4 regions of the Bradyrhizobium sp. U531 genome follow, and region 3 is predicted to be linked to each of the others. Evidence: predicted binding sites of a transcription regulator. Region 3 holds the regulator's gene; each other region holds the start of a gene.
What was found. Region 3 encodes LexA, which represses DNA repair genes until DNA is damaged. Its sites were predicted from a motif close to TGTTCNNNNTGTGTTCNG; they were not measured.
Positions count from the first base shown of each region.

Region 1 (4,212 bases), on a different contig from region 3:
CGGGCTTCTCGCCGGACGCGTTCTCGCGCCAGGCCAGCGCCGGGCGGATCAGATCGGCAAGACGCTCCAGGATGTCGACGCGCACGGCGCGCTCGCCGGCCTGCTTGTAGCCGAGCACGCGATAGGCATCGCGCGGCAGCGCCTTGTCGACCGGGAACGAGGTCCGGCCCGAGGAGGCCAGGTGCTGCGCGCCCGACAGCGAGGACAGATCGACATTGTCCTGCTTCAGCGCCCACAGCAGCGCGGCGAGCGCGCGTGCGGCGGGCTTGAGCAGGCCGGGGAAATAGATGTGATAGGCGCCGAAGCGGACGCCGTACTTCCGCAGCACCGCGCGCGAAGGCTGGTCGAGATCCTTCAGCTCGTTCGCAATCTTCGGCCGCTCCAGCACGCCGAGGGCCTCGACGAGCTGGTAGGCGATGCCGCGGGCGATGCCGGTGACGTCCTCGGCCTTGCTGAGCTCGAACATCGGCCCGAGCAGCTTCTCGATATGGGCCTTGAGCCAGAGCTCGAGCCGGGCCTGCACTTTTTCGCGGGGCGCCCCGGTGAGCCTTTCGTCGGAAATGATGCGGATGCGCGGATGCAGCGCGTCCTCTGCGGCAGACAGCCGCGCCACGGCATCGCCGGTCCAGCGGATGATGCCTTCCGAGGTCAGCACGAACTGATCGTCCGGCGCGTTGCCGAGCCGTTCGGCGCGCGCGTTGATCTCGCCGGCGAGCACCGCTTGCGCTGCAGCCTGCAAGGCTTTCGCATCGGAGCCTGCTTCCGCCGCATCCGGTGCAAAGGTGAAGCCGTCGAGGCGGCCGATGACGTGGCCTTCGACGATGACTTCGCCGGTCTTGCCGATTTCAGTATTCAAGCTCGTGTTCTCCCGCAGGCGGCGCATCAATACACTGGTCCGGCGATCAACGAAACGCTCAGTCAAGCGTTCGTGGAGCGCATCCGATAATTTATTTTCGACCTCCCGCGTCACCCCCTGCCAGCGATCGGGGTCTTTCAGCCAGTCCGGGCGGTTGGCGACGAAGGTCCAGGTGCGGATCTGCGCGATCCGGGCCGACAGCGTGTCGATGTCGCCGTCGGTGCGGTCGGCCTGGGTGACCTGGGCTTCGAACCAGGCATCGGGGATGCAGCCCTTCCGCATCAGGAAGCCGTAAAGCGTGGTCACCAGCTCGGCATGGGCCGCCGGCGACAATTTCCTGTAGTCCGGGACCTGGCAGGCCTCCCACAGCCGTTCCACGGCGGCCTTGCCATGCGCGATATCGCGCACCTCGGCGTCGCGAGCGGCATGGTCGAGCACGCGCATGTCCTCGGCGACGGGCGCGCGCGTCAGCGCCTCGTGGCCGGGGGCGAGGTTCAGCGAGACCTGCAGCGCGCCGAGCGAGGCGAAATCCAGCCTCGCATTGCGCCATTGCAGCATCTTCACGGGATCGAAAGTGTGGTTCTGCAGCGCGTTGACGAGCTCGGGCTCGAACGGCGCGCAGCGGCCGGTGGTGCCGAAGGTGCCGTTGCGGGTGGCACGGCCGGCGCGGCCCGCGATCTGCGCGAATTCGGACGGCGTCAGGCGGCGGAACTGGTAGCCGTCGAACTTGCGGTCGGAGGCGAAGGCGACGTGGTCGACGTCGAGATTGAGACCCATGCCGACGGCGTCGGTGGCGACGAGATAGTCGACGTCCCCGTTCTGGAACATCTCCACCTGCGCATTGCGCGTGCGCGGCGACAGCGAGCCCAGCACGACGGCGGCGCCGCCATGCTGGCGGCGGATCAGCTCGGCGATGGCGTAAACTTCATCCGCGGAGAACGCGACGATGGCGGTGCGGCGCGGCTGGCGCGTGATCTTGCGGTCGCCGGCGAATTCGAGCTGCGACAGGCGCGGCCGCGTGATCATGGAGACGCCGGGCAAGAGCCGCTCGATGATCGGGCGCATGGTGGCGGCGCCCAGCAGCAGCGTCTCGTCGCGGCCGCGGCGGTTGAGGATGCGATCGGTGAAGACGTGGCCGCGTTCGAGATCGGACGCGATCTGCACCTCGTCGACGGCGAGGAAGGAGAGGTCGAGATCCCGCGGCATCGCCTCGACGGTGGAGACCCAGTAACGCGGGCTCTTCGGCTTGATCTTCTCCTCGCCGGTGACGAGCGCGACCGCGTCGCTGCCCACCCGTGCGGCGATCTTGTTGTAGACCTCGCGCGCGAGCAGGCGCAGCGGCAGGCCGATCATCCCCGAAGGGTGCGCCAGTATCCGCTCGATCGCGAGATGGGTCTTGCCGGTGTTGGTCGGCCCGAGCACCGCAGTGACGCCGGCGCCAAGCACGCGATCGCCAGGCATTCGATCGGAGGCTGCGCGCTCGGAAGCGAAGGGGGGAGAAGAAAAGGGCATTCTGGGTGATTAGGTAGTGCCGATTTGGGCGAATGTCAGTGCTGGATTGGGGCGGTGACGTGCAGGGCGCCATCCGCATCCATCGCTGTCATGCCCCGGCTTGACCGGGGCATCCAGTACGCCGCAGCCTGTCCGCTCAACCACAACCGCCCCGGCGTACTGGATCGCCCGGTCAAGCCGGGCGATGACACCGTGTGCGTGGGAACGGCTTCCCAAAACCTCCCGCAACTGTCTCACTTTGCGACGCTTTTCCCGTTCGTCTTAAGCTTCGGAACGACTCTAGAACGAATCGCGGCCGAATCGCTGACTCCCCTGGGAGTCCCGTTCCGTTCACGCAACATGTCGCGGGAGTCCTATTGGGTACAACTAGATGGAGTTTTCGGCTGTCGTACAAGTGACGATGCAATGGCGAAAAGGCTTAAGTTGGGGACGGCGCGGAGTCGAATCAGAATCGGGGAGGAGTCAAATGGATTCCCGGCGGCAGGCCTCCCCACCTCATTTTCGCGAAAACAACCCCATGCACAGTAGAATGGTCATTGAAATTGTTGCGCTTTTTCTCCCTTATTTTGAGGCGCGAGCGGCGCGGTGCCGGGCATCGTGCCGGGAGCCTCGAAGGATGAACCGCCCGGATCCGGCGGAGATGCTGCGGTGAGAGCGGGGGCCGTCGCCCTTCGAGGGCCGCCGACGCGGCGGCCGCCTCAGGGTGACGGTTAACGGAGGGCCTTAGGGTCGTAGAGCCCGTAGCCCGTATGGAGCGAAGCGGAATACGGGGGAGCCGGGGCCGTGAACCCCGGATTGTGCTGCGCTCCAGCCGGGCTACGCAGCGGGGCGCGGCCGCTTACTGCGTTTTCGCCACGCGCGGCGGCTGGGCGGTGGTGATGAAGCTGGTTGCTTCCAGCATGGCCGGCCCCAGCGGGGTCGGCACTTTCAGCCAGAACGGGACCAGGATGCGGGTGCCCGCGATGGGGGCGAAGGCGATTTCCATGTTGCGCTGGGCGGCGAGGTATTTGATCACGGGACGGTCGGGGATGTAGCCGGCGACCGGCACGAAATAGATCGCGCAGACTACGACCGGGCCGCGATAGCCCTTCTCCGCCTTCACGCTTTCCATGCGCTTGAAATCGAGCTTGAGCTCGTAGCGCATGCGGCCGTCGAACACGGGGGCCGCGTTGTGGCAGGCCTCCGGCGAGACGGGATCGCCGGTGCCGGGCACGCGCAGCAGCGAGGCCGTCATAGGGTCCCAGACGCCGCGGCGATGCGCGTCGGTGACGACGATGCGGTCCGGATCGACCGGCGGCTCGGGGAGGATCGCGAAATCCTTCACATTGCCCTTGTCGAGCGTGATGCGGATCTCTTCGGTCTTCTTCGAGGTGGTGGTGGAAGCCTGGTAGCCGGTCGCAACCAGCGCGCCATTGACGACGCGCCCCTGGCTGGCACCCGTGCCGGACCCGCCCGTGAACGATTTCAGCAGGCCTGAGGTGCCGCCGGCGGCGGCCGCCGAAAAGACGTCGTCCTGGATGTCGATGTTCCAGCCGCCCTTGCCGACGGGAATGCCGGCGAGCGAAGCCTCATATTGCGCCTCGAGCTTGCCCTGCGCCGCCGCCGGCGCCGCGGCCCACGCCACAGCGAGACCGCAAGCCGCCGCCAGCCAACCGGCCAGGCGCGGGCGAGCAGAGCGCAATTTGGGCGCTAAAGCGGGCGTTGTGAGCACGAAACTATCCAATCGGGGCGCCAATCGGGGCATGATGGCCGTTACTTAAGCCAAAAACCGCGGCACACAATGTGTCCGGGCGTGTCCACCCGGGAACTCCACCGGACTCTTCGGCGGCGATTGCGCCCTTTAT
Region 1 covers NZ_JASVEN010000008.1:299,948-304,159, forward strand. Annotated here, with positions in the region: gene QRQ56_RS30460 (helicase-related protein) at 1-2,368, opposite strand, end outside; gene QRQ56_RS30465 (DUF3108 domain-containing protein) at 3,207-4,016, opposite strand.
Region 1: QRQ56_RS30460 (helicase-related protein) is a predicted target of LexA. The motif match lies at 2,638-2,655, and genes of this name have one in related genera.

Region 2 (4,212 bases), on a different contig from region 3:
GATCGCCGTGCGACCGATCCCGACCGATCGGGAGATCACCCGATCGCTCACCCCACAGGCATACTTCAGGCGTAGAACTTCTCGAATCTTCCGCATCGGCAATCTCTCGGCGGGCATCGGACCTCCCATTGCGTCAACCGCAAAAGGAGGGACCTTGCCCCGTTCAGATTGCCGACAACGCCCCCCGTCTCACCCTATCAACAGGGTGGCCGCATTCGTTCGGATCGGGTGGCCGCTTTCGATCGGAATCGGTGGCCGCCTTCCGTCGGAATCGGTGGCCGCTTTGCCCCGGATTCCGCATGAGCGCGAATGGTTTGGTCTGTTCAGCACGAAACCCGTCCAAGAGCCGCGGTCCGGCGCCATCAACATAGTCGGCATCGATGCAATCAAATTCGAAGGATGCACGGCGATGAGGGCTCGTGCTCAATGAATCCACGCGCGAGACGCGCGCGTACAGTCCTCTGCGGGGAAACTCTGGCGGGATGCGGATAAAGAAGAAAAAGAAGATAACCTCCCACGGTCAAAACTCACCGATGCGGCGCGTCTTAGCTGCGACCACGCCGATTGAGGGCGCTATTTTTTATCAAGAGGTCGACCAGCATCTGATCCGACAGGCCCAATTCAATGAAGGTGGCACTCCGACACAGTCAACTCGCCGTTCCAGAGTCTTTCGAGAAAGCCGCTTGATAAAGCTCCTCAATCCTCGTGACTTCATCCGGCGTTAGTTCGGAGAATTCGTTGTCGCGGGCACGCTTTGAGAGTTGTCCTCCATTCTGTTGCAGGAATCCGAAGAGGTTATTGAGCGTCCGCTCCGGCATTTCGATCATGTTCTCGATGCCCGCGCGGAAGGTATCGAAGCTCCGTAAAAATTGCGTTTCCTTTGGAAGATCTTGTTCGATGGTCCTCTGCACGCATTCGTACAGAAACTCGGCGTGGGGCGTCGCGTCGAAGAAACGATAAAAATCACCGGTATCGTTCAAGACCTTGACGTTGCCCTGTGGGGTCGATTCCCATTCAACACATGGAAGCAATCTAGTCGAATAGCTTTCCAACACGGTCTTGTATTCGCTGATCTTGTCGAGAATCGCGGCAGAAACCGGAAAGTGGATCCCGGCGGGATTGTATCCGCGCCGTGCCAGAACATGGTGCATCAGGTATCGGTGAATGCGTCCGTTGCCGTCCTCGAACGGGTGGATATAAACGAACCCGAAGGCGAGCACGGCGGCAGCGACGACAGGATCAAGCTCGTTTTCCGCCGCATGATCGAACGCGATCAGTCCGCGCACGAGGGAGGGGATATCTTCGTGACGCGCGCTGATATGATCCGGGACAGGTCGCTGCGTCTCACGGTCATGCTCGCCGACGAAACCACCTTCGTTACGGAAGCCAAGTTTCACGAAGCGCTCATCGCCGATCACGATGCGCTGCAGGCGTAGAAACTCCGCCTCGTCGAGCGGGGCCCGTCCCGCTTCACCGATGACCCGGCCCCACCGCTGGATACGGTCCTGTGGCGGTCTCTCTCCTTCAATGACGTAGCTTGACCTTGAATCCTTGAGAAGAAGGAAGGCGGCGGTTCGCGCCAGCAGATCCTTTGGAACCTGGCTCACCACGAAACGGGCGCGCTCCTTGAGATCCTGCGCAATAAATTCGCTCAGCGCTGCAGTCTTGAAAACAAGCGGACAAAATTCCGGCGTTCCTGGCAAATTGTTCCGGACGCGGTGTCGTGCCGAATTCTGCCCGGAGGTCGCATGTTGAAGTTCGGTATCGACGGCGTCGACGTAAGAGACTTTATCTGCCGCAGGCAGGTTGAGTTGGCGGCCCAATAGCCATTCATGCAGAAACCAGATACGACGCGTATACAGACCGGTCGGCTTCTGTCTCACAAGATCCGCAATCTCATCCTCGTTCACAATGAGGAAAAGCCGTTTCAGGATTGCAAGGTCTAGTCCTTCATTCTTGAGAGCGAAGGTGAGATGCCCCTCAAGCGTCGCGTCCGGCGCATGGCGCGGCGTGTAGATGCGCCACCCCTCCTGCTCAATGATCCGGTGCTTTGTTCCGATTGCGGAAAGCACGCGCGGGACCGGGACGGATAGGCTGTAGGCGTCAACCAGCGCAGCATAGCCAACAGGAGTTGCGATCTCCGGCAGCCGCCGGTCATGAATAACAGACACTGGTCCTGAAAACTTTGTCTGCATTGTCCCAGATCCGTGAAAAACGTTCTCGATCGTGAATTTCACTCTCAACTCGGCCTTCGAGCCGCAAAAACCTTTTACACCGTGAAAAACACTCACACAACACGGTAAATGTGAAATGTCTTCGCGAAGACGTTGGAGTTCTCCCTCGGTCCCACCCAAGGAATGCTTTTGAGAGAACCAGCAAGGCATTTAGCGGCGCGTGGCGGCCTCGTTCACTGTTCAACAGACCGGCGCGTGGCCACTCGTTGGGGGTGGAATTCTTAACAAGATGCAAGATTCTTAACGGAACACGACGCAAATTTTGGAATAAAAGAGCGGCGCGATTGCGCTCGTTCTCTTTTTGTTCTATGGTGATAAATGGCCTTCCTTACTGAGCAGGAACTCGAAAGCCTGCGCATCGATCAGAGCGTTTTTCATATTGTCGGCCCGGGAGAGGAACATTTTCAGCTACTGACTGCGTTCGATGCCGGTCGACACGCAGCTTTTTTCCTGGGCCGCGTCCGATCGGTCAACAGCGGAAACCGATACGAGTTTCTCGCGGACGCGCCGGTGAGGGCGCAACTGGCGCGGATCAGCCGGGATAGGGCAACTTTCCAGGAGGAAAGCGAGAAACTCGCGACAGCGTTCAATGAGGCTCACGGAGGCAGCACGGCTGTCGGTGCCTTCTTGATCTTCTCGCTGTCTTGTTCAGGTGGCCGGTTATATGCACTTCTGAAATTCGAGGACGAAAAGGTTCTCAGCTACGACTACGACGTCAGCCGCGGGCGTTCGGGCAAGCCGAAGCCGACCTTCGGCGAGATTGAACGGACTTTTGTCCAGAACCGCAACGCCCTACAGAAGGCCGCGCTCATCAAGCTGGGCAAAGAGCGCGACGAAATCTGCGTTGTCGATCGTCAAAATCCGCAACGGCCTGCGGCCTATTTCGAACAGTTCTTGCTCGTGCGACGCCAGCGAACGGAAGAGGAGCTGACAAGGACAATCGTCGAGGTCACGCGCAACATTGCGCACAAGCACAAAGACATACTTCCGCAGGACACGATGAAAAATCTGGCGCAACGCCTCTACGACGCCAGCCAGTCAGGCGGTTCTGTCGACGGCGAAAGTGCTGAAAATTGGCTGAAGAGCATTTTCGGGCCGCTGCCTGATGATAGCCCCGTGCTGACCGACTTCAAAGCAAAGCTGAAGCGGGAAGGAATGGCGGGCGAATCGTTCGTGCTCCAAAAGAACGCAATTCAGGCTCCCAAGAACCGTCGCGTTGAGACGGCAAGCGGGGTCAAATTGACCTTCCCTGTCGGTTTGATGTCTTCAGTCATTTCGGTGAACCGCGACAGGGGCGAGATTATCATCAGGGACAAGATCACACTCGATGACTTCGAGATCAACACATCTGGTCGAACGCGTACGTGAGCTTGTCGCGAACGGCGCCGTGGCGGACGAACGTATTGACGCCCTCGTGTTGCGAGGCCGGCTACCGTCGGTCGATGCGCAGGTCGCCTGGCTCGGCTTCGTCGACGACGTCCCACCGCCGTTCTCGTCCTTGCAAGTCTATAATCCGGGTCTGGGTGGTGATCTCGTTGGGGCTGATATCTTTGATTCGACCCGCGAGATCGTGATCACGCTCGGAAAGCCAACTGCCGACGGCTGCGCCTTCTTTATCTTCCAGTCCGACATCCCACAATATTTGGCGCAGCGAACTGTTCTTCCGCGCCTTGCGATCGCCGACTTCAATTCCACTCAGGCATTTCGCGCACGAGGATTGGAGTTCGCTTCATGGGATTTCGCGCAAACGCCACCGCGACCCGAGCCTTTGCTTGGGTCTATCGACCCCACTCGCTATGTTCGTGACTTCGTCCCCGCCCGTGAAATCGTTACCGATCTCAATCCCTGGCTATTATTGGCCGCGCCAGCGGTTTCATCGCCGGCGTATCAAGCTTGGGAAACGGTTTCTGCCCGCAGACTGTTGGGCGGTCTCGTCTCCCGCGCCTGGCTCGAGGATGGCCAGGTCTGGCTGCAAGCG
Region 2 covers NZ_JASVEN010000012.1:57,352-61,563, reverse strand. Annotated here, with positions in the region: gene istA (IS21 family transposase) at 1-117, opposite strand, end outside; gene QRQ56_RS34800 (Fic family protein) at 648-2,195, opposite strand; gene QRQ56_RS34795 (nucleoid-associated protein) at 2,553-3,602, shown strand; gene QRQ56_RS34790 (hypothetical protein) at 3,562-4,212, shown strand, end outside.
Region 2: QRQ56_RS34795 (nucleoid-associated protein) is a predicted target of LexA. The motif match lies at 2,526-2,543, and genes of this name have one in related genera.

Region 3 (4,212 bases):
TGCCAAACTGACGGTAATCGGCGAAGTCGCAGCGGGCCGGCCCTTTGCTCAAGCGGTCGGCGCCGGCGAAGCCGTGCGAATCTTCACCGGCGGCGTCGTCCCCGAGGGGGCGGACGCCGTGGTGATCCAGGAGGACACCGTCGCCGACGGTAACAGCGTCACGATCAGGGAGGCTGCGATCGTCGGACGGCATATCCGCCCGGCCGGCGTCGATTTCCGCGAGGGCGAGGTGCTCCTGCGCAAGGGAAACCGCCTGACGGAACGCGATCTCTCGCTCGCGGCGGCGATGAATTACCCGCACCTCGCGGTCTGCCGCCGCCCGAAGGTCGCAATCCTCGCCACCGGCGACGAGCTTGTGATGCCAGGCACCACGCCGGGGCACGGCCAGATCGTCTATTCGAACGGCTATGCCCTGCACGCGCTCGCCCGCAGCGAGGGCGCCGAGACCATCGACCTTGGCGTGGCCGCCGATACGCTTGCAGCCACAGCCGCCGGCATCCGGCGCGCCCGCGAGAGCGGTGCCGACATCCTGATCACCACCGGCGGCGCGTCGGTCGGCGACCACGATCTGGTGCAGCAGGCACTGAAGGACGAAGGCACGGCGATGTCGTTCTGGAAGATCGCGATGCGGCCCGGCAAGCCGATGATGCACGGCCGGCTCGGCGCGATGCGTGCGGTCGGCCTGCCCGGCAATCCCGTGTCGTCCTATGTGTGCGCCTTCCTGTTCATGGTGCCGCTGATTCGCGCGCTGTCGGGCCGTTCAGTGATTCATCATCGTCGCGAGCGCGCCGTGCTCGGAAAAGATCTCGGCGCCAACGACCAGCGCGAGGATTATCTGCGCGCGCGCCTGGAGCTGCGCGACGACGGCACGCAGATCGCCCTGCCCGTCAATCATCAGGACTCCTCTCTGCTTGCGAATCTCGCTGCGGCACAGGTACTTCTCGTGCGCCCGCCGTTCGCACCGAAGGCCGAGGCCGGCAGCCCCTGCGAGGTGCTGCGGCTCCCCGCCTGATTTGCGCGATTACACGCATTCCGCGAGTTTCGTTTCGTTCACGGTAAATTAAGCAGTTGCGGAACATGTATCGAACATATAGTGTCCGTTCATGATTTGTTTCGAGGATGTAGCGGCTTATCGCTGAATTCATCGTCTCGGAATCGAACGACATCAACCGGGGGACTTTGGTCGAGATGTTAACGCGCAAACAATACGAGCTTCTGCGGTTCATCAGCGAACGTCTGAAGGAAAGCGGCGTACCGCCCTCCTTCGACGAGATGAAGGATGCGCTCGACCTGCGCTCGAAGTCGGGCATTCACCGCCTGATCACCGCGCTCGAAGAGCGCGGCTTCATCCGCCGCCTGCCCAACCGCGCCCGCGCCATCGAAGTGATCAAGCTGCCGGAGCTCCAGGCTGCTGCCAGCAACCGACGCGGCTTCACGCCGAGCGTCATCGAGGGCAATCTCGGCAAGGTCCGCGCGAGCTCCATCCCGTCCGCGGACGAGGGCGAGCGCCCCGTGGCGGTGCCGGTGATGGGCCGCATCGCCGCCGGTACGCCGATCGAGGCCCTGCAGACCCGCAGCCACACGATCAGCGTACCGCCCGACATGCTCGGCTCCGGCGAGCACTACGCCCTTGAAGTGCGCGGCGATTCCATGGTCGAGGCCGGTATCCTCGACGGCGACATGGCTCTGATCCAGCGCAACGAGAGCGCCGATACCGGCGACATCGTGGTGGCGCTGATCGACGATGAGGAAGCGACCCTCAAGCGCTTCCGCCGCCGCGGTGCCTCGATCGCGCTCGAGCCGGCCAATGCCGCTTACGAGGTGCGCATCCTGCCGCCGAACCGCGTGAAGATTCAGGGCAAGCTGATCGGGCTTTACCGCAAGTACTGAGCCCGAAACGGGCTCGATACTGAAATCACCTGGCGCCTGTTGCGCGCCGTCGATCGGCAGCGCCGATCAGAGATTGGAGCGGATGATGGTCCGCTCCGGCTGGATGGTCCTTCTGGTATTGCACAGATTGTCCGGCCCTTCTTTCACGGCGAGAGTCTCGGCAAGCCGCGCGAAGCCAGAGCGCATCGCAGTTCTTTCGAGACCGCCATGTGCCAGTTCGTTCTGTGCCAATTTATTTTGAGTGGTGCGCGACGGCGCTGATCCCCGCATCAGCGTCGCGCGTTGCCCATGTGTCATGGGTGATGACCGGGCAATGCGCATTGCAATCGCGAGCCGCGATTCTCTTTGACGATCTCAAGCCATTCGATTTCCGCGGTCGTCGACAACCGCCTGCCCGAATGCACGCAGGCAGACTTTGTTCCTGTCGGATTCGAAAAGATAAAGTGATCGCGGCACGTGGATCCCAGCCGTAGATTTGCCTACAACCAAGCAGAGCGTTGCGTGCTTCCACTCCGAGGCCTGTGCCTCCAAGGCAGGTGCGGGTCGTCATCTTCGAATGAGGAGCAACCCGATGTGTGACTACAGCCTGCATGCCGTCGCGACGCGCCCCGCTGAAGTGGGCGAGACGATCGTCACGACAACGTTCCGCGGCACCTCGACGCGCGGCTTCGCCTCCGAGGCCGATCTCACCGTTGCGGTCTGCCTGCTGCCGGGAACGGAGCTCGCCTTCGCCGACAACGTCCGTTACGACAACCGCTGGATCTGGACGCGCACCGTCAACTCCCGCGTCGGCAAGTTCGGCAAGATCGATCCGCACGTTCCCGATCGTCACCATGACGCGATCGAATTTCCTGATGGCAAGTACGTACTGGTGACGCAGCTTGTCGAAGGCCAGCGCGCAACCGTGCTGCAACTGCCGGTGACGCAGCCGCTCGGCGAACGCGAGCACAAGCCTGAGACCACCGCCGACAGCCGGTCCCCGATCACGCCGATGCCGATCGGCTGACAGAGACGTCAGTCCTCCGCCTGAAGATCGGCCTCCGACGGGGTCGCATCCTTGGCGCGCGGAGCCGCCGCCCTCGGCATCAGGGCCGTTTCGAAATCTCCCTCGCCGGCGGCCGCCGGCGACCAGGGGCGGTTCGTGCCTCTCGCCCTCACCGCCTGAACCGAAAAGCCGTCGCCACGCCGGGTCAGCGCCAGCGTACCCTGTCGCAGCAGCCTTGGCCGGTCCACCACCATCGCCGCGCAGTCCGGCGGCGCCGGCCGCGACGTCACCACCAGCGCTGCGCGGCTGCAATCGTCCGCGAGCGCGTCGATGCGCGAGGCCAGCGCGACCAGCCGTCCGTCGGCGAGCGGCGTGACGCAGCCCGCCTCGTCGCACGATATGCCCTCAGTCAGCGAGGCGCTGCCGGCATCGCGGGAATCGGCATCGGCCGCGAGCCATTCCTTCAGCAGGAAATTGTCCTTGCCCGTCCTGATCAGATGCAGACGCCCGTCCCCGCCTCGCACCGCGACGCTGGCGCCGTCCCGGGCAACCAGGATGTCGGGCTGCCGCACCGACAGGCCCCAGGCGATGGAAGCCAGCAGCACGGCGGCACCGCACCAGCGCAAGGGCGTGCGCAACAGGCCCATCAGGATGAGGCCGAGGCTCGCCGCGATCAGCGGCGCGATGCCGAAAGCGGGAATGCGGCCGACCGCGCCCGGCAGCGCCGCCACCCAACGCGACACCGCAACCATCCAGTCGATACCGATCCCCATCAGCCACCAGAACACACCATCGAGCCCGAAAGGCGCCGCGAGCAGGCCCAACAGCCCCGCCGGCATCACCAGCGCCGAGACCACCGGCATCGCGCCGAGATTGGCGAGCACGCCATAGGGCGTGACACGATGGAAGTGGAAGGCGGCATAGGGCGTGGTCGCAAGTCCCGCGATCAGCGACGCCAGGAACAGCATCGCAATCTCGCGGCCGCCCCACATCGCGATCCGAGCCGTCGTGGAGTGATCCGGCGAGGCGAACAGGTTCGGCATGCCGATCTGGACCAGCGCGACCAGACCCAGCGTTGCCGCGAACGACATCTGGAAGCTCGGATGCACCAGCGCCTCCGGCGCAACCGCAAGCACGATCAATGCCGCCACGGCCAGCGTGCGGAAGGTGATGGCGCGGCGATCGACCATCACGGCGATCAGCACCACGGCCGTCATGAAGAACGATCTCTGCGTTGCCACCTCCGCGCCCGAGAGCAGCAAATAGAACGCGGCCGCAACCAGCGCTGCGGCCGCCGACCATTTCTTGATGGCGAAGCCGACAGCAAAGCCCGGGAT
Region 3 covers NZ_JASVEN010000001.1:1,070,441-1,074,652, reverse strand. Annotated here, with positions in the region: gene QRQ56_RS05355 (molybdopterin molybdotransferase MoeA) at 1-1,012, shown strand, start outside; gene lexA (transcriptional repressor LexA) at 1,189-1,890, shown strand; gene QRQ56_RS05345 (hypothetical protein) at 1,957-2,211, opposite strand; gene QRQ56_RS05340 (hypothetical protein) at 2,462-2,896, shown strand; gene QRQ56_RS05335 (ComEC/Rec2 family competence protein) at 2,905-4,212, opposite strand, start outside.

Region 4 (4,212 bases), on a different contig from region 3:
CCCGCCGGATCGTTGAATATTCGCCTGTTGCGGCAGTTGGCCGTGTTCCAGGCTGCGTCGCCCGGCCGCTGCGGGTGCGAATAGATCTTGTTGTGCACCGGCAGGAAGCCGTTGCGGTCGACCATGGCGCAGAACGCCATGCGCTGGTCCTTCGCCAGGAAGACTTCCTGGAACGGCGGCAAGGCGCGGTCGGCCCAGTCGAGATATTTCGTGCGGTATTGCTGCGGATTGGTGCCGGCGATCTCGGCATAGTCGGTGTCGAAGAGGTCGTCGATCCCAACTTCGCCGCGGGCAACCGCCTGCTCGAAGATCCCGGTCAGCGCGTTGCCCGCCTCCATGGCGCGGGTGACGAACTCGGTGTTCTCCTCGTGGATCGACCAGAGCTTATCCTCGATCTTTTCGCGGAGCTCGGCATTGGGGCTGGCGAATTGCGCGCGGGCGCCGGCCTTCGATTGCTCGATCACGCGCAGGCGACAGGTGCCGACGTCTTCGAGGCTGCCCTCGATCGTGGTCTGCGCCGCGAGACGGCCCGCGTCTGCGCCGCCGATCAGCACGCCGTCCATCGAGATCTCGTAGACCGGCATCGTGCCGCGCGCGCTCTCGAATTTGAGATGGCAGGGCAGCCGCTCGGTCTTGCGGCGGTCGTCGTGCTCGCTCTGGCGGAGCAGCACCGCGCAGCGCGATTTCAGCTTCTGGGCGAAGGTGGTGACGGCCTTGCCGGCGCTGGCGACGCTCTCGCCATGAGTCTCGGCGGCCTTGGTCGCGGCATCGATCTCGGCCGCGCTCTCGCCGACCGAGACGATGAACTCCGAGGCGCTGGCGGCATTGCCGGAGACTTCGCTCGTGGTGGCGTTCTGTTCCGCGACCGCGCCGTTGACGGTCTCGAAGACCGGGCGGATCGCCTCGATCGCCTGCGAGATGCGGTGCACGGCATCAGCGGAGCCGGCGGCATCGCGCTGCAGCGCGTCGATCTTCTTGGTGATCTCTTCCGTCGCTCCCTGCGTCTGCACCGCGAGGGCCTTGACCTCGGTGGCGACGACGGCAAAGCCCCTTCCCGCGGCGCCCGCGCGCGCGGCCTCGATCGTGGAGTTGAGCGCGAGCAGCGTCGTCTGCCGCGCGATCTGCGCGATCAGATTGACGACGTTGCCGATGGCGGCGGAGGATTCGCGCAGGCGATCGACATTGGCGCGGGCTTCCTGCGCCGCGGCGCTGGCCTCGTCGGCGAGCTTGCCGGCCTCGCGAACCTGCGTCCCGATGCCCTGGGCGGATTGGGTGAACTTGTCGGCGGCATGGGCGAAGGTCGAGGCCGTCGATTGCGCCGCATTGGTCCGGCCGGTCAAGGCATCGGTGCGGTCGCGGATGGCGGCAAGCGTCGCCGCGGTCGCCTCGGCGCCGCCGGCCACCGAATTGGCGGCGCGCTCGAGCTGGCGGATCATGGCGCCGAGCTCGAGTTCCAGGAGCTCCAGGATTTCCCGGGCCGAATCAGTTTCGGCCACGGCAGCGGGCTCGGCATGGGCCGCCGGCTGCGGAGCCGCCGGGGCGGTCGCAGGCGCAGCCGGATCCGGCAGACGCTTCCGAAATAGTCCGAACGCCATCAGCTCTCTCGTGTCGGGGAACGGTCGGACGCTATTTTCGCAGCCCGGAATGAAATCAGGGTTAACAGTCCTCGACCTCTAGGCACCGGCCGCGGCGGTGGCTACCTTTACAGTGCTACCTTAGGGGTAGCAGATCTCTTTGATTCCGGCGGGTTGGCGGCCTATAAGGCCGCGCTTTCCTCGCTCACCCCTTGGCTGACGATTCCTCGAGAGACCACGCATGGCCGGACATTCCCAATTCAAGAACATCATGCACCGCAAGGGGCGGCAGGATGCCCAGAAGTCGAAGCTGTTCGGCAAGCTGGCGCGGGAAATCACCGTCGCGGCCAAGCTCGGCACGCCCGACCCCAACATGAACCCGCGCCTGCGCGCCGCCATCATCGCGGCCCGCCAGGAGAACATGCCGAAGGACAATATCGAGCGCGCCGTCAAGAAGGCGCTCGGCAATGAGGGCGAGAACTACGACGAAATCCGCTACGAGGGCTATGGCCCCGGCGGCGTCGCCGTGATCGTCGAGGCGTTGACCGACAACCGCAATCGCGCCGCCTCCGACATCCGCTCCTTCTTCACCAAATCGGGCGGCAATCTCGGCGAAACCGGCTCGGTCTCCTTCATGTTCGACCGCACCGGCGTCATCGAATACGACCGCAGCGTCGCAGACGACGACGCGGTGCTGGATGCGGCGATCGAGGCCGGCGCCGACGACGTGGTCTCCGGCGAAGGCGGCCACGAGATCTACGCCTCGACCGAAGGCTATCGCGACGTCGCCAAGGCGCTGGAAGCCAAGTTCGGCGAGCCGCGCAAGGCCGCGCTGATCTGGAAGCCGCAGAACACGGTCGCTGTCGACGACGAGACCGGCGAGAAGCTGCTCAAGCTGATGGACCTGCTCAACGAGCACGACGACGTCCAGCAGGTCTACGCCAATTTCGAGGTGTCGGACGCGCTGATCGCGAAGATGGGCGGGTAGGGCCTCGCTCGTCCCGGACGCGCTGCAGCGTGCAACGCTGCTGCGCAGAGCCGGGACCCATCATCCTCCAGGCATCTGTGCCCATATGGGCCCCGGTTCAGCGCCGCACCGCTTCGCGCTGCGTCGCGCCCGGGGCACGAAACCTCCTTTCCCCTGTTACTTCTGTTCTGTTTCTGTTTCGCTATCATGGGCCAACCGCTATCACTGGCCCATGACCGCGCTCCCGATTCGCCAGCCCATCCGCATCATCGGCATCGATCCCGGCCTGCGCCGCACCGGCTGGGGCGTGATCGAGGCTGACGGCAACCGTTTGATCTATGTGGCGTGCGGCTCGGTGGAACCGCCGAACGACCTGCCGCTGGCGAGCCGGCTGCTCGCGATCCACGAAGGTCTCGCGTCCGTGCTCGCGAGCCATCAGCCGATGGAAGCCGCGGTCGAGCAGACCTTCGTCAACAAGGACGGCGTCGCGACGCTCAAGCTCGGCCAGGCCCGCGGCATCGCCATGCTGGCGCCTGCAATGTTTGGCATCTCGGTCGCTGAATACGCGCCCAACCAGGTCAAGAAGACGGTCGTCGGCGCCGGTCACGCCGAGAAGGCCCAGATCGCGATGATGCTGAAGATTCTTCTGCCCAAGGCTGATCCGCCGTCGGCCGACGCCGCCGACGCGCTGGCCATCGCCATCACCCACGCCCATCACCGCCAGAGCACCGCGCTGCGGCTGAAGGTGGCGAACCTATGATCGTGTGCCGCGCATCATTGCCGTCATGCCCGGCCTCGTGCCGGGCATCCACGTTCTTTCTTGTTGATCGCCAAGACGTGGATGGCCGGGTCAAGCCCGGCCATGACGAAAGAGGGGTGTCTGTCGCGATCGAGGTCGTGAGATGATCGGCAAGCTCAAGGGCCTGATCGATTCCTACGGCGAGGATTTTGTCATCCTCGACGTCGGCGGTGTCGGTTACCAGGTTCATTGCTCTACGCGTACCTTGCAACATCTGCCATCGCCCGGTGAAGCCGCCGTGCTGTCAATCGAGACTTACGTCCGCGAGGACCAAATAAAACTCTTCGGCTTCCGCACCGACCAGGAGCGCGAATGGTTTCGCCTGCTGCAGACCGTGCAGGGCGTCGGCGCCAAGGTCGCGCTCGCCGTGCTCGGCACGCTGGCGCCGGCCGACCTCGCCAATGCCATCGCGCTGCGTGACAAGGCCGCGGTGGCGCGCACGCCCGGCGTCGGCCCCAAGGTGGCCGAGCGCATCGTCACGGAATTGAAGGACAAGGCGCCGGCCTTCGCCAATGTCGATCCGGCCGTCGTGCACCTTGCCGGCGCCGTCGACGACCAGCGTGCTCCGCGCCCCGTTGCGGATGCGATTTCCGCGCTGGTCAATCTCGGCTACGGCCAGCCGCAGGCGGCTGCCGCGATTGCCTCGGCCTCGCGCAGCGCAGGTGAGAATGCCGAAACCGCGCAGCTCATTCGCCTTGGCCTGAAGGAGCTGGCGAAGTGAGCGATCCCAAGGCCAACCGCATGGTTTCGCCCGAGCGCCGCAGCGACGATGTCGGCGACACCGCGCTGCGCCCGCAATCGCTGTCCGATTTCGTCGGCCAGCAGCAGGCGCGCAAGAACCTTTCGATCTTCATCGAGGCGGCGCGCAAGCG
Region 4 covers NZ_JASVEN010000004.1:533,502-537,713, forward strand. Annotated here, with positions in the region: gene QRQ56_RS22035 (methyl-accepting chemotaxis protein) at 1-1,595, opposite strand, end outside; gene QRQ56_RS22040 (YebC/PmpR family DNA-binding transcriptional regulator) at 1,816-2,562, shown strand; gene ruvC (crossover junction endodeoxyribonuclease RuvC) at 2,774-3,301, shown strand; gene ruvA (Holliday junction branch migration protein RuvA) at 3,444-4,061, shown strand; gene ruvB (Holliday junction branch migration DNA helicase RuvB) at 4,082-4,212, shown strand, end outside.
Region 4: ruvC (crossover junction endodeoxyribonuclease RuvC) is a predicted target of LexA. The motif match lies at 2,726-2,743, and genes of this name have one in related genera.